Linked DNA regions of Methylococcus capsulatus. The protein of the gene in region 1 binds, or shares a complex with, the protein of each later gene. Links are inferred from orthologs where the notes say so. Each region holds a gene or a part of one and is shown on either strand. Other genes may lie near its edges. The genes, in order: N4J17_RS07115 and pabB.

Region 1 (6,645 bases):
CTGGGCTCTGCACCTTTCGATTCGGGCACCCAGCCTTCGATCAGCTTCAATTTCGACCAGTCGCTGCCGTTCGACATCGACCTCGAATACAACCTGGGTGTGACGCGCACCCAACAAACACCGGGGCAGAACGAATGGGAATTCGTATTCCAGTGGGCCTTGCAGCGTGACCTCTTCGACAAGGATTTCGCCGCCTTCATCCATGGCTACTACAATGCCATGACCCTGCCGCGGCTCCCCGACGTCCAGGCTCCCGTGGCCGACGATCTGACCCAGGATGCCGTCGGTGCCGGCCTGATCTGGACGGTCAACAGCCGTTGTGCGATGTGGGCGCAGAGTGCCGCCGGCACCACGCGGAACTCCCCTTCCCTGATCAGCTCGATAGGACTCGCCCTCGCCTTCTGACGCCTAAAGCCGGGCCACGCCGCCGTTTCGACCCGCTCTCGCCCTGCTGTCAGTCTCCTGCATCGCGGCCTCTGTATTGGACAGAATGGCGGGGCAGCACGGCGTTCAATTCCGGCAGCCAGCCCTCCAGCGCGGCGAACTTCGACCGGACCCTGCCGGTCAAAAAATACAACATCGGCACTACTCGCTGGATTCCCGGCCTGCTCTGCACGGTCGGTGTCGACGTCGCATTGTGAAACCCGGCGCCGAGGCCGACCGGCGGGACCAACGCGCGCCTTGCCCCGACTCGGGTCGAAATGACAGAATAGCCGGTCAGATCGCAGCAAAGCGGTGAACCCTTCGTGCAGACCGGGGCGCCCCACGGCCTGCGCTTTTGTTGAGTCCCTAGGAAAACCATAACCATGAACGAATTCTGGATCGCCCCCTCGATTCTCTCCGCCGACTTCGCCCGCCTCGGCGAGGAAGTGGACAACGTCCTCAAGTCGGGCGCCGACATCGTCCATTTCGACGTGATGGACAACCACTACGTCCCGAACCTGACCATCGGACCGCTGGTGTGCGAGGCACTGCGCAAGCACGGTGTGACCGCGCCGATTGATGTCCACCTGATGGTCAAGCCGGTGGACCGCATCATTCCCGATTTCGCCAAAGCCGGGGCCAGCTACATCACTTTCCATCCGGAAGCCTCCGAGCACATCGACCGCAGCCTGCAGCTCGTCAAGGACTCAGGCTGCAAGACCGGACTCGTGTTCAACCCGGCGACGCCGCTCAATTATCTGGACCATGTCATGGATAAGCTGGATATGATCCTGCTGATGTCGGTCAACCCCGGGTTCGGCGGCCAATCCTTCATCCCCTACGTGCTGGATAAAGTCCGCGAATGCCGCCGCCGCATCGACGCCAGCGGCCGCAACATCCGCCTGGAGATCGACGGCGGCGTCAACGCCAAGAACATCCGCGAGATCGCCGCGGCGGGCTGCGACACCTTCGTGGCCGGTTCGGCGGTATTCGGTGCGGGTAAACCTGAAGACCCGAACCGTTACGACTCCATCATCCGCGCCCTGCGCGACGAACTGGCCCAGGCCCGCGCATGATCGGATTCCGACCCGAGCTGGTCGCCTTCGACCTCGACGGCACCCTGGTCGACAGCGCGCCCGACCTGGCCTGGGCGGTGGACGCCATGCTGGAGTCGCTGGGCCGTGCCCCGGTCGGACTGGAGCGGGCGCGGGGCTGGATCGGCAACGGTGCGGACATGCTGATCAAGCGGGCCATGACGGGAGAGATGTGGCCGGAATCGGAACCCGAGGATTTCCGGGAAGGCATGCGCCTGTTCCTGGAATTTCACGAGGCGCATCTGTGCGAACGGGGCGGCCTGTTTCCGGGCGTGCTGGAAGGCCTCCGCGACCTGAAGGCCGCAGACTATGCCACGGCGGTCATCACCAACAAGCTGGCCCGCTTCGCCGAACCGCTGCTGGAACGGCTCGGGGTGACCGAGTACCTCGACTTCATCGGTTCGGGGGACCTGTTCGAGCGTATCAAGCCGGACCCGCTGCCGCTGCTGAAAACGGCGGAGCGGTTCGGGGTCCGCCCCGAGCGCTGCCTGATGGTGGGTGATTCCAGTAACGACGTGCGGGCCGCCCGCGCCGCAGGTTATGCGATACTGTGCGTCCCTTACGGCTACCGGGGGGAAGTCGCCACGCCGGAACAACTGGGGGCGGACGGCATCCTGAACTCCATCGGCGAGCTTCCCGCCCTTTTGAACCGAGCGACATGACGGCCTTATTCGGATTCGATCACCAAGAACGATGGCGCGGCGCGGACTGAGCACAGACGTTTGATCGTCACTGCCGCCGTGCCGTACATCGTTTCGTATCGAACACCGGAGTTCTCATGACCCCCGAACAATTCCAGGCTTATGCTGCGCAAGGCTACAACCGCGTCCCGCTGGCGCGGCGTGTGCTTGCCGACCTCGACACCCCCTTGAGCGCTTATCTCAAGCTCGCTGACGGGCCCTATTCCTTTCTGTTCGAATCGGTCCACGGGGGCGAGCAGTGGGGCCGCTATTCCATCATCGGGCTGCCCTGCCGGACCTGCATCGAAGTACGCGGCCATGAGGTCACCGTATTGAAGGATGGCGCTCGCGCCGAAACCCTGACGGTCGAGAACCCGCTGGCATGGATCGAAGCTTACGGCTCCCGTTTCAAGGTTCCGGACATCGAAGACCTACCCCGCTTCACCGGCGGCCTGGTCGGCTATTTCGGGTACGAAACCATGGCCTATATCGAGCCGCGCCTGGCCAAAACCAAACCGGACCCTATCGGCTCGCCCGACATCCTGTTGATGGTGTCGGAAGAAGTGCTGGTGTTCGACAACCTCACCGGCAAGCTGCTGGTCATCGTCCACGCCGATCCGAACGAGGCCGGCGCCTACGGCAAGGCCCAGGCCCGGCTGGACGAACTGGTGGGTGAACTGCGCAGCCGCCGGATCCCACCCGCGCCGCCGCGCCCGCCGCGCACGGTGGACGAGGCCGATTTCGTCTCCGGCTTCACCCAGGAAGGCTTCGAGGACGCCGTGCGGCGGGTCAAGGAGTACATCGTCGAGGGCGACGTGATGCAGGTGGTGTTGTCGCAGCGGCTGAGCATTCCCTATGCCGCATCGCCCCTGGACCTCTACCGTGCCCTGCGCTGCCTCAACCCCTCGCCTTACATGTACCAGCTCAATCTGGGGGATTTCCACGTGGTCGGCTCCTCGCCGGAAATCCTGGTGCGACTGGAGGACGGCACGGTCACGGTGCGCCCCATCGCCGGCACCCGCCGCCGGGGCCGCAGCCCGGAAGAGGATCAGGCGCTGGAGCGGGAGCTCCTGGCCGATCCCAAGGAACTCGCCGAGCATCTGATGCTGATCGACCTGGGCCGCAATGACGCCGGCCGGATTTCCGAGACCGGCAGTGTGCGGCTCACCGAGAAGATGGTGGTCGAGCGCTATTCCCATGTCATGCACATTGTTTCCAATGTGACCGGTAAACTCCAGGCCGGCAAGGACGCCTACGACGTACTGGCGGCGACCTTCCCCGCCGGCACCGTCAGCGGCGCGCCGAAGATCCGGGCCATGGAGATCATCGCCGAGCTGGAGCCGGTCAAGCGGGGGGTCTATTCCGGCGCGGTGGGGTATATCGGCTGGTCCGGCAACATGGACACGGCGATTGCCATCCGCACCGCCGTCATCAAGGACGGCCAGCTCCACATCCAGGCCGGCGCCGGCATCGTCTACGACTCGGTACCGCGCAGTGAATGGGAGGAAACGATGAACAAGGGCCGGGCCATTTTCCGGGCAGTCGCCATGGCCGAAGCCGGCCTCGAAGGAGGCGAGAACCTATGAGCACCCGCGTCCTGATGATCGACAATTATGATTCGTTCACCTACAACCTGGTGCAGTATCTGGCCGAACTGGGCGCGGACGTCCAGGTGGTGCGGAACGACCAGATCACGGTGGAAGAAATCGAGCGCATACACCCGGACAAGATCGTGATTTCGCCTGGCCCCTGCACGCCGAAGGAAGCCGGCATCTCGGTGGAGACGATCCACCGCTATGCCGGACGCTATCCCATCCTCGGGGTCTGCCTCGGCCACCAGAGCATCGGCCATGCCTTCGGCGGCAACATCGTCCACGCCAAGCGCATCATGCACGGCAAGGTGTCGATGGTGCGCCACCGCGACGTCGGCGTATTCCGCGGTCTGAGCAACCCGTTTCAAGCCACCCGCTACCATTCGCTGGTGATCGAACAGAGCACCCTGCCCGACTGCCTGGAAGTTACCGCCTGGACGGAGGACGATGACGGCGGCATCGAGGAAATCATGGGTGTGCGCCACAAAACTCTGGATGTCGAAGGCGTCCAGTTCCATCCCGAATCGATCATGACCGAGCAGGGCCACGACCTGCTCCGCAACTTCCTGCACCGGTAACAGCCCATGGAAATCCCCGAAATCCTGGAAACCCTGCTGGCCGGCAAGGACTTGAGCCCCAGCGCCATGCGCGAGACCATGCGCAAGATCATGAGCGGCGGCGCCACGCCGGCCCAGATCGGCGCCTTCCTGATCGCCCTGCGCTGCAAGGGCGAAACCGTCGACGAAGTGGCCGCTGCGGCCCAGGTGCTGCGGGAAATGGCGACCAAAGTGCCGGTATCGGGCCCCCATCTGCTCGACACCTGTGGCACCGGCGGCGATGCCAGCAAGACCTTCAACATCTCCACCACCGCGGCCTTCGTAGTAGCGGCGGCTGGCGGACGGGTCGCCAAGCACGGCAGCCGTTCGGTGTCCGGGCGCTCGGGCAGCGCCGACGTGCTGGAAGCCGCCGGCATCAACATCGAACTCACCCCGGATCAGGTCAAGACCTGCATCGAAACGCTCGGGGTCGGCTTTTTGTTCGCCCAGCGCCACCACGGCGCGATGAAATACGCCATCGGGCCGCGCCGGGAACTCGGCGTCCGTACCCTGTTCAATCTCCTGGGCCCCCTGACCAACCCCGCCGGCGCGCCCAACCAGCTGGTCGGGGTCTACACCGACCAGTGGGTGGAAGGTCTGGCGCGGGTGCTGCAGCAATTGGGCAGCTCGCACGTCCTGGTCGTGCATGCCGAGGACGGCCTGGACGAGATCAGCATCGCTGCGCCCACCCATGTCGCCGAGCTGAAAAACGGCCTGATCACGAACTATTACGTCCAGCCGGAACAGTTCGGCTTCAAGCGCGCCGCCTTGAGCGAACTCGCCATCGACACCGTCGCCGCCAGCCTGAAGATGATGCGGAGCGTGCTGGACAACGTGCCCGGCCCCGCCCGCGATATCGTCGCCTTGAACGCCGGCGCGGCCATCTATGCCGCCGATCTGACCGACTCGCTGGAAGCCGGCGTCCGCCGCGCCGAAGCCGTCATCGCCGACGGCTCGGCCCGTGCCAAGCTCGAAGCGCTGGCCGCCCTTTCCCGCCGATTCGCCACTGTCTCGACACCATGAGCGACACCCCCGATATCCTGAAAAAGATCCTGGCCCGCAAGGCCGAGGAAATCGCCGACCGCACAAAAGCGCTGCCGCTGTCCGAGGTGCGCGAACGGGCAGAGCAGGCTGATCCGGCACGCGGCTTCGTCCGCTCGCTCCGGGCCAAGATCGAAGCCGGCCAGGCCGGGGTGATCGCCGAAATCAAGAAGGCTTCCCCCAGCAAAGGCGTGATGCGGGAAGATTTCCAGCCTCAAGCCATCGCCCGGAGCTACGCCGAGGGTGGCGCGGCCTGCCTGTCGGTACTGACCGACCGGGACTTCTTCCAGGGCAGTGAGGACTACCTGCAGCAGGCCCGCGCCGCCTGCGCGCTGCCGGTGCTGCGCAAAGACTTTACCATCGAGCCTTACCAAGTGTATGAGGGGCGGGCGATCGGCGCGGACTGCATCCTGCTCATCGCCGCCGCCCTGGACGATCCGCAGATGCGCGATCTGGCCCAGCTTGCCACCTCGCTCGGCATGGACGTGCTGGTGGAAGTGCACGACCGCGCCGAACTGGATCGATCATTGCCTTTGGAACTCCCGCTGGTCGGCATCAACAACCGTAACCTGCGCAACTTCGACGTCAGCCTCCGGACCACCCTGGACCTGCTGCCGCTGATCCCGAAAGACCGCACAGTGGTCACCGAAAGCGGCATCCTGGCGCCGCCAGACGTCGCCCTGATGCGTAGTCAAGGGGTCCACGCTTTCCTGGTCGGCGAAGCCTTCATGCGCGCGCCCGAGCCCGGCGTCGAGCTGCAGCGGCTGTTCGCTTAGACACCTCTCACTCCGATCTTTCCGGCCATCGAAGAGGGCTCACCATGCATGTCACCGTTTCGGAAATCCTCAAACGCTTCCAGCCGGAAGGGCTGATCACCAAGTGCATCGGCCCCGACGCCACCATTACCCAGGTCGCGCCGATTGAGGACTGCGGGCCCGGCGACCTGGTGTTCATCGACAAACCCAAATACATGGGCGACGTGCTCCAACGCAAACCGGCGGCCGTCCTCACCACACCGACCCTCGCCGCCGAATTCGGCGAATCGCCGGCATTGGCCGTGCTGGTCGCGCCCAACGTCCGCCTCGCCATCGCGCTGATCAAGCAGGTCTACGCCGACCGCGACGTGCGCGACACCGAATGGCCGCGCATCCACCCGTCTTGCGTGATCCACGACAGCGTGGAAGTGCCTGACGACGCCATCATCGGTCCGGGCGTGGTG
Region 2 (6,644 bases), 650 kb from region 1 along the record:
GCCATGGCCGTTGCCGACTGCGTGGAAGACGGCACCATTCCGGCGGACGAAGCCGACGACCTGTTCATCTGCGTGGGCGTATTCATCCACTGGCTGGCCGAAGACGACGCGAAGATCCAGGATTACAATTACGAAGCAACCAAGCTGGCCATCAAGCGCGCCATTGCCGGCGAGCCCAAGGCTGCCGACGTGGTCGCCCGCAAGGGCAGCGAAGCTCATCCGTTCGCGGCTCACAACTGATTGCGCGCTGCCGGGAACGCCGCCTCAGCGGCGCTCACCGCAACGGTGAAGGGAAAAGCGCTGTTTCGAGCGCTTTTTCCTTTTTCAGGACCTTACGCTGCCGAGCCGACTCAATTCGAGCGATCCGGAATGCAAGGCACTGGCCACCAGGACGGCATGAACACCCCGGCTCTCCAGGGACTCCAGGTCTGCGCCGTTGCGCACGCCTCCCGCTGCTATCAGCACTCTGTCCGGCGCCAGTCGATGGACACGGTCGAGGAGAACCAGATCGGGACCGTCGAAACTGCCGACCCGGTTCAGGGTCATGACGATCACTCTCTCCGGCCAATATTGCGGCTGCGCCAGGATTTCGGAGCAACCTTTCATCCTCCCGTCGAAGAAGTCCAGCGACAATATCCAATCGCGTGTCGCCATTCGCTGCAGCCGTGCCACCGCCGGGATCGATTCACTGCCGATGACCGGGACTACGCCGGCCGGTGCCGCCTCACCCGCGTCGGGCAGCCCCTGATCCAGCCAAAAGACGATATCCGGAAACCTGGTCCGCAGCGCCGCGACGAGTCCGTTCTGGTAACCCAAACCCATGAGCGCATCCAGATCGGCGACATAAAAGGTATCGAATGGGTGCAGATTCCGGAAGGCTTCAACCGCCGCGAAGGGATCGGCATCGGGGCAGAGGGGACTGCTGAGCGGGCGGTAATTCTCGCGCCGCCCTTTGACGGCATGAACGACGAGCCCCCCCATGAGATCGAGTACGGGAATGATCTTCACTGATTCAATGGCCTTGTCCGCATTTCCCTAGAAATCGGGCGGATGGACATACTGGTTTTCGAATTCATCACTGGCGGCGGCCTGCGGCACGAATCTCTACCTCCGGAGCTGGCCGCCGAAGGCGAACTCATGCTGCGCGCCCTGCTCGAGGACCTGCTCGAAGTACCGGGGATACGGCCGCTCATTCTCCGGGATGACCGCCTCGATTGGGAACACCTGCCGTGCGGCGTCATGATCACACCCGTCGCGGCCGCTGACGATTTCGACCGGATCTGGCGGGACGCCATTGCGCGCTGCGACGCCGTCTGGCCCATCGCTCCGGAAACCGGTGGCGTGCTCGAACGGCTGTGCCGGCAAGTGGAACGCACGGCCACGGCGTTGCTGACCAGTCCTGCGAGCGCCGTCACGGTCGCCGCAAGCAAAATCGCCACGGCCCAGGCTCTGGAACGCCACCGTCTGCCGGTCGTACCGACCCAGCCCTGTGAGGCACGACTGGACGCCGCCCCGGCCCCTGTGGTCATCAAACCCGATGGTGGCGCCGGCTGCGAAGGAGCCCGGGTGGTCCGGGCCGGCTGCGAACTCACCCCGGGAGCGGGACGCTGGGTCATCCAGCCCCTGCTCGAAGGCGATTCTTTGAGTCTCAGCGCACTGTTTTCCCATGGCCGCGCCCGATTGCTGAGCTGCAACCGCCAGCACGTGGAACAAGCCGGGGATGGCTTCGCCCTTCGCGGCTGTACCGTCAATGCCCTGGCCGATCCGGACGGCTTCTGGCAGGCGCTCGCCGGCGACGTGGCAAAGGCACTGCCGGAACTCTGGGGCTACGCGGGGATAGACTTGATCCGAACGGCCAAAGGCCCCGTCATCCTCGAAGTCAACCCACGGCTGACGACGTCTTACGCTGGCCTGAAAGCCGCCACCGGAGAAAATCCAGCCGGCCTGACGCTCGACCTTTACCGGACCGGCCGCCTGCCTGCGCCCCGGACTCAATGGGGAACGCCGGTCACTTTGAATCTGGAGCATCCCGATGCGCATTGAACTGATCGGCTGGGACATTGGCGGAGCCCACCTCAAAGCCGTCGCCCTCACGGACGCTGGAACCATTGCCGACGTCCGGCAATACCCCTGCCCGCTCTGGCTGGGCTTGGATAGACTGGAAAGCGCACTTTCCGAAGCGGTCAGGGATCTCGGCATCGGCTCATCCTGCCGCCACGCCATCACGATGACCGGCGAACTGGCCGACCATTTCGAAGACCGCATGACCGGCGTGCAGACCCTGGTTGCGACGATGCTCCGGCGTTTCGGCGCCGAAGGAATGCTGGTCTTCGCCGGGCGCACTGGCTTCCTCCGCGGCGACGCCGTAGAGCCTTCGCATGCGCTCGACATCGCCTCCGCCAACTGGCTGGCAAGCGCATCGCTCATCGCTCATCACCTGCGGCAGCCCGCGTTGCTCGTCGACATCGGCAGCACGACGACCGACCTGGTCGCCCTGAGCGACGGCGAGGTCCGCGCGCGAGGCTATACCGATTATGACAGATTGCGATACGATGAACTCATCTATACCGGCGTCGGGCGCACCTCCGCCATGGCGCTGGCCAACGAGCTTCCCTTCGAAGGAGAATGGGTCAACCTCATGGCGGAACACTTCGCGACCACCGCCGACGTTTATCGCCTCACCGGCGAACTCGCAGAACACACCGACCAGCTGCCTGCGGCGGACGGCGGCGAAAAAAGCATCGCTGGCAGCGAACGGCGCTTGGCGCGGCTCGTTGGACGAGACCGCGAAGACGGCACCGCCGAGCAGTGGCGGCAGCTGGCCCTCTGCTTGAGAGAGCGCCAGCTTTCACGCATCACCCGGGCGATCGAGCGCCAGTTCTCCCGAAACCTGCTGCCGGCGGCAAGCCCCCTGGTGGGAGCCGGCGCTGGGCGGTTCCTGGCCCGCGTCCTCGCTGCCCGCTCGGGCCGTCCTTATGTGGATGCGCTCGAACTCCTTCCCCGGCCGGCCACCGCCACGGCGCTCCCGGTTTCCGACTGTCTGCCGGCGGCGGCCGTGGCCTGCCTGGCGCGCCCGTTTCTCGAAAAGGCATGACCCCCCGAATCACCGAGCTCCCCTATTTCCAAGACAGCGCCGCCCTGTTCGGACCATGGGCGGATCGGCGTTGGGCGGTATTCCTCGACAGCGGCTTTCCGCACTGCAGGCATGGCCGCTACGACATCATCGCCGCCGATCCGCTCGCGACGCTGGTGACTCGTGGCCACATCAGCGAGATCCGCCGGCAAGGAGGCGAGGTCGCCCTGTCGCCGGAAGATCCGTTTGCCCTCCTGCGGCGGGAACTGGGCACCCGCACCGATCCTTTCGGCGAACTGCCGTTCGCCGGGGGCGCCCTAGGCTATTTCGGCTACGACCTGGGCCGGCGCCTGGAGAACCTGCCGGAGCATACGACGGACGCCGAGAACATCGCGGACATGGCCATCGGCATCTATGACTGGGCGGTCGTCGTGGATCACCTGCAAGGCCGCAGCTGGCTGGTGAGCCAGGGCCGCTCGCCCGCCACCGCTGCCCGCTGGCCGCATCTGCTGCGGTCGTTCAGCCAGATACAGACGCTGGGCTGGCAACGCACCGGCTTCGATGTGCTGGCACCGGTTCGGGCGAACATGAACCGGCGGGAATACGTCGCCGCCTTCGAGCGCATCCAGCATTACATCCGCGAAGGCGACTGTTATCAGGTGAACCTGGCGCAGCGCTTCGTCGCGCCCTGCCGCGGCAGCGCCTGGACACTGTACCAAACCCTGCGTCAAACCAACCCCGCGCCTTTCAGTGCGTTCCTCAACATTCCCCAGGCACGCATACTCAGTTCGTCGCCGGAGCGCTTCCTGCGTGTGCTCGACGGCAGGGTGGAAACCAAGCCCATCAAGGGCACCCGGCCACGCTCCGGCGATCCGCTGGAGGATCGCCGCCTTGAGGAATCCTTGCGGCACAGTGAAAAGGACCAGGCGGAGAATCTGATGATCGTGGATCTGCTTCGCAATGACCTCGGCAAACACTGCCAGCCCGGCTCGGTACGGGTACCCAAACTGTTCGACGTCGAGAGCTACACCACCGTCCACCATCTGGTGAGCACCATCACCGGCACGCTGGCGTCCGGCCATGATGCGGTCGGCCTGCTGCGTGACAGTTTTCCAGGCGGCTCGATCACGGGGGCTCCAAAAATCCGCGCCATGGAAATCATTGAGGAACTCGAACCCCACCGGCGCGGCGTCTATTGCGGCGCCATCGGCTATCTCGGCTTCGACGGCAACATGGATACCAACATCGCCATCCGTACCCTGGTGCAATCGGACGGTACCATCAGGTTCTGGGCCGGTGGCGGCATCGTGGCGGACTCCTCAGCCGCCGCGGAATACCAGGAATGTTTCGACAAAGCCGCCGCACTGCTGAACCTGCTGGAGCGTTTCCGCATCGCCCGCACCGGCGACCATGTGGGTCGTTAAGCTCGGCGGCAGCCTGGGTCGTTCTCCGACGCTGACCCCCTGGCTGCGAACCCTGAAAAATTCCAGGGTAGTGATCGTCCCCGGCGGCGGGGAATTCGCCGACACGGTACGCCGGGCCCAGGGTCACCTGGGTTTCGGCGATGAGGCCGCCCACGCCATGGCCATTCTGGCGATGGCTCAGTACGGCCTGATGCTGAAAGGACTGGAGCCGGCCCTGGAAACCGCTTGGGATCCGCCAGCGCTGCGAACGGTGCTCGAGGAAGGGAAATCCGCGATATGGCTCCCCCACCCCGACGGCATCGCCGTGAAGCCGGGCTGGGAAATAACCTCGGACAGCCTGGCCGTGTGGCTCGCCGGAAGAATTGGCGCCAGCGACCTCGTGCTGATCAAATCGGCGCCGCTTCCGCCCGTCGAAGCAAGCATCGGCACCGCCCAGAGTTCAGGGCTGGTCGACGAATCCTTCGGATACTTTTTGCGGACCGCGAAGGCCCGTGCCTGGCTCTGCCATCGCGACCGCCACGAAGAGTTCGCGGCCGCACTCCGGACACCGGCAAACCTGTTTACGCGGATCGCCGCGTAGGCCCGCGCGCTGTCTCATTTCGCCCGCAGCGCCTGATTCAGCGCATCCTGCTGGAATTTGAGGCTCTTGGAAACCAGCTGGGCCACGCCACGGAGCCAGTCGCCCGCCATCTTGGCACTCAGCCACTGTGGCAGCAAACGAAAGGCCTGGAGTCCCACCAGGGCATACTGCGAAGCCAGCGAGAAAATACTGCTGTCGAGCGTCGACAACAGGGCCATGGATGCCTGCCGCCCCTTGGGGCTGTTGCGCCAATAGGAAAAAATGCACTGGCTGAGCAGTTCAGCTTCCGGCGTCTGCGCCAGAAATGCCTCGCGCAGCTCTTCCGCCAGCGTGCGGCGGGTGAGCTGCAAACGGCAGCACTGGACCGCATAGCGCTTGAGCGCCGCCTCGAAGTTCAGCCCCGTCGCCTGGAGCGCATCCCGCATGACGAAGGCATCCTTGACCGCAGCCGTGATGCCCGAAGCGGTCAGCGGATGGCAACAGCCCCGTGCATCGCCGATGAGAGCGACGTTCGCCTTGACGCTCGACTCCGGAACGATGCAGTAGTTCGCCGCCGCCAAGGGTTTGCCCTGAGCCAGCACGGCCTCGATGTCGCTCCGGAAGGGCTCGGGAAACAGGCGCAGATGGTCACGGATGGACTCCTTCGAGTCCGCGCCCTTGAGCACCTCGAACATCACCCTCGCTCGCCCGCCGCCGATGCCATAGGCATAGGAGACGCCCGCCGGATTCAGAAATATGTTGCCATAACCGGGATTCGGCAGATGGGCATCGTCCACCTCGATGCCGATCATGCCGGAATAGCGCTGGGTTTCGTGGGAAATGCCGACCATTTTTCGCAACTGCGACATCGGCCCGTCGGCCCCGATGATCAGCCGGGACTCCACCCGGACATCGGTACCTGCGTGCGTCACGGTGGCGACGTAGCGCTTGCCGTCCACCTGCGCCATCCCCGTTACCCTGGCACCGAGCCAGACGGTGACCCGATCAAAACCGTGCACCGTCCTGAGCAGATGGCTCTTTAGCAGACTGTGCTCGATCACGCGGCCACAGCGCCGGCGCCCATGGATCTCGCCATATGGCAGCAGTGTCGCCGGAGCGCCCGCGCCGTCATTGAAGGGAAAGATGGCAAAGCCGTTGACGACGCTTCCCCGCGGGGCATCATCACGGATCAATCCGAGTTCGAGCAGCCCGTCGATTCCGGGCGGGTGGATCAGCTCACCCGCCAGCCTGCGGCCGGGATCGGGATCGGGCTCGACGATCAGGACCCGCAAACCCAACCCCGACAATGCTGCCGCGGCAGCAGAACCGGCAACGCTGCCGCCGGCGATCAGAACATCCCACTCCGACAATTCAATCGAACTCATCTGCGATAACCCGTGTCATGATGTCCTTCGGCTCCGGCACGGCCGGACCGATGTTGTTCAAACCAGCATTCGGCCAAGCTTCCGCGCGTGTCTCCTGCGGAGCTCCTCGAGTCAGCCGGGCATAGCGCGCCAGCGCCCAGGCCGGGAAATAAACCGGGTAGAGCCGGTAATCCAGCATGGCCGCCCCGAAAAACACACCATTG

Evidence for each region.
Region 2: the proteins of N4J17_RS07115 (region 1) and pabB are in contact, whole or in part, in a solved structure (PDB 8RP0), measured with the Escherichia coli proteins. The link is inferred for Methylococcus capsulatus from one-to-one orthologs.

Annotation. Positions count from the first base shown.
Region 1 is NZ_CP104311.1:1,448,425-1,455,069, reverse strand. Bases 2,574-5,573 are described here. They hold N4J17_RS07115 (anthranilate synthase component II), read left to right. Parts: upstream 2,574-3,779; coding sequence 3,780-4,367; downstream 4,368-5,573. Other genes in these bases: trpC (indole-3-glycerol phosphate synthase TrpC), read left to right, coding at 5,405-5,573; trpD (anthranilate phosphoribosyltransferase), read left to right, coding at 4,374-5,408; trpE (anthranilate synthase component I), read left to right, coding at 2,574-3,783. Also shown: N4J17_RS07135 (transporter), read left to right, coding at 1-405; rpe (ribulose-phosphate 3-epimerase), read left to right, coding at 807-1,499; N4J17_RS07125 (phosphoglycolate phosphatase), read left to right, coding at 1,496-2,179; more of trpE, read left to right, coding at 2,296-2,573; more of trpC, read left to right, coding at 5,574-6,202; lpxD (UDP-3-O-(3-hydroxymyristoyl)glucosamine N-acyltransferase), read left to right, coding at 6,247-6,645. UniProt on the Escherichia coli protein: Part of a heterodimeric complex that catalyzes the two-step biosynthesis of 4-amino-4-deoxychorismate (ADC), a precursor of p-aminobenzoate (PABA) and tetrahydrofolate.
Region 2 is NZ_CP104311.1:795,242-801,885, forward strand. The notes cover bases 2,295-5,293. They hold pabB (aminodeoxychorismate synthase component I), read left to right. Parts: upstream 2,295-3,090; coding sequence 3,091-4,497; downstream 4,498-5,293. Other genes in these bases: N4J17_RS03780 (hydantoinase/oxoprolinase family protein), read left to right, coding at 2,295-3,094; N4J17_RS03790 (amino acid kinase), read left to right, coding at 4,484-5,077; N4J17_RS03795 (squalene monooxygenase), read right to left, coding at 5,092-5,293. Outside these bases: fae (formaldehyde-activating enzyme), read left to right, coding at 1-240; N4J17_RS03770 (HisA/HisF-related TIM barrel protein), read right to left, coding at 325-1,008; N4J17_RS03775 (ATP-grasp domain-containing protein), read left to right, coding at 1,051-2,043; more of N4J17_RS03780, read left to right, coding at 2,033-2,294; more of N4J17_RS03795, read right to left, coding at 5,294-6,441; N4J17_RS03800 (2,3-oxidosqualene cyclase), read right to left, coding at 6,428-6,644. UniProt on the Escherichia coli protein: Part of a heterodimeric complex that catalyzes the two-step biosynthesis of 4-amino-4-deoxychorismate (ADC), a precursor of p-aminobenzoate (PABA) and tetrahydrofolate.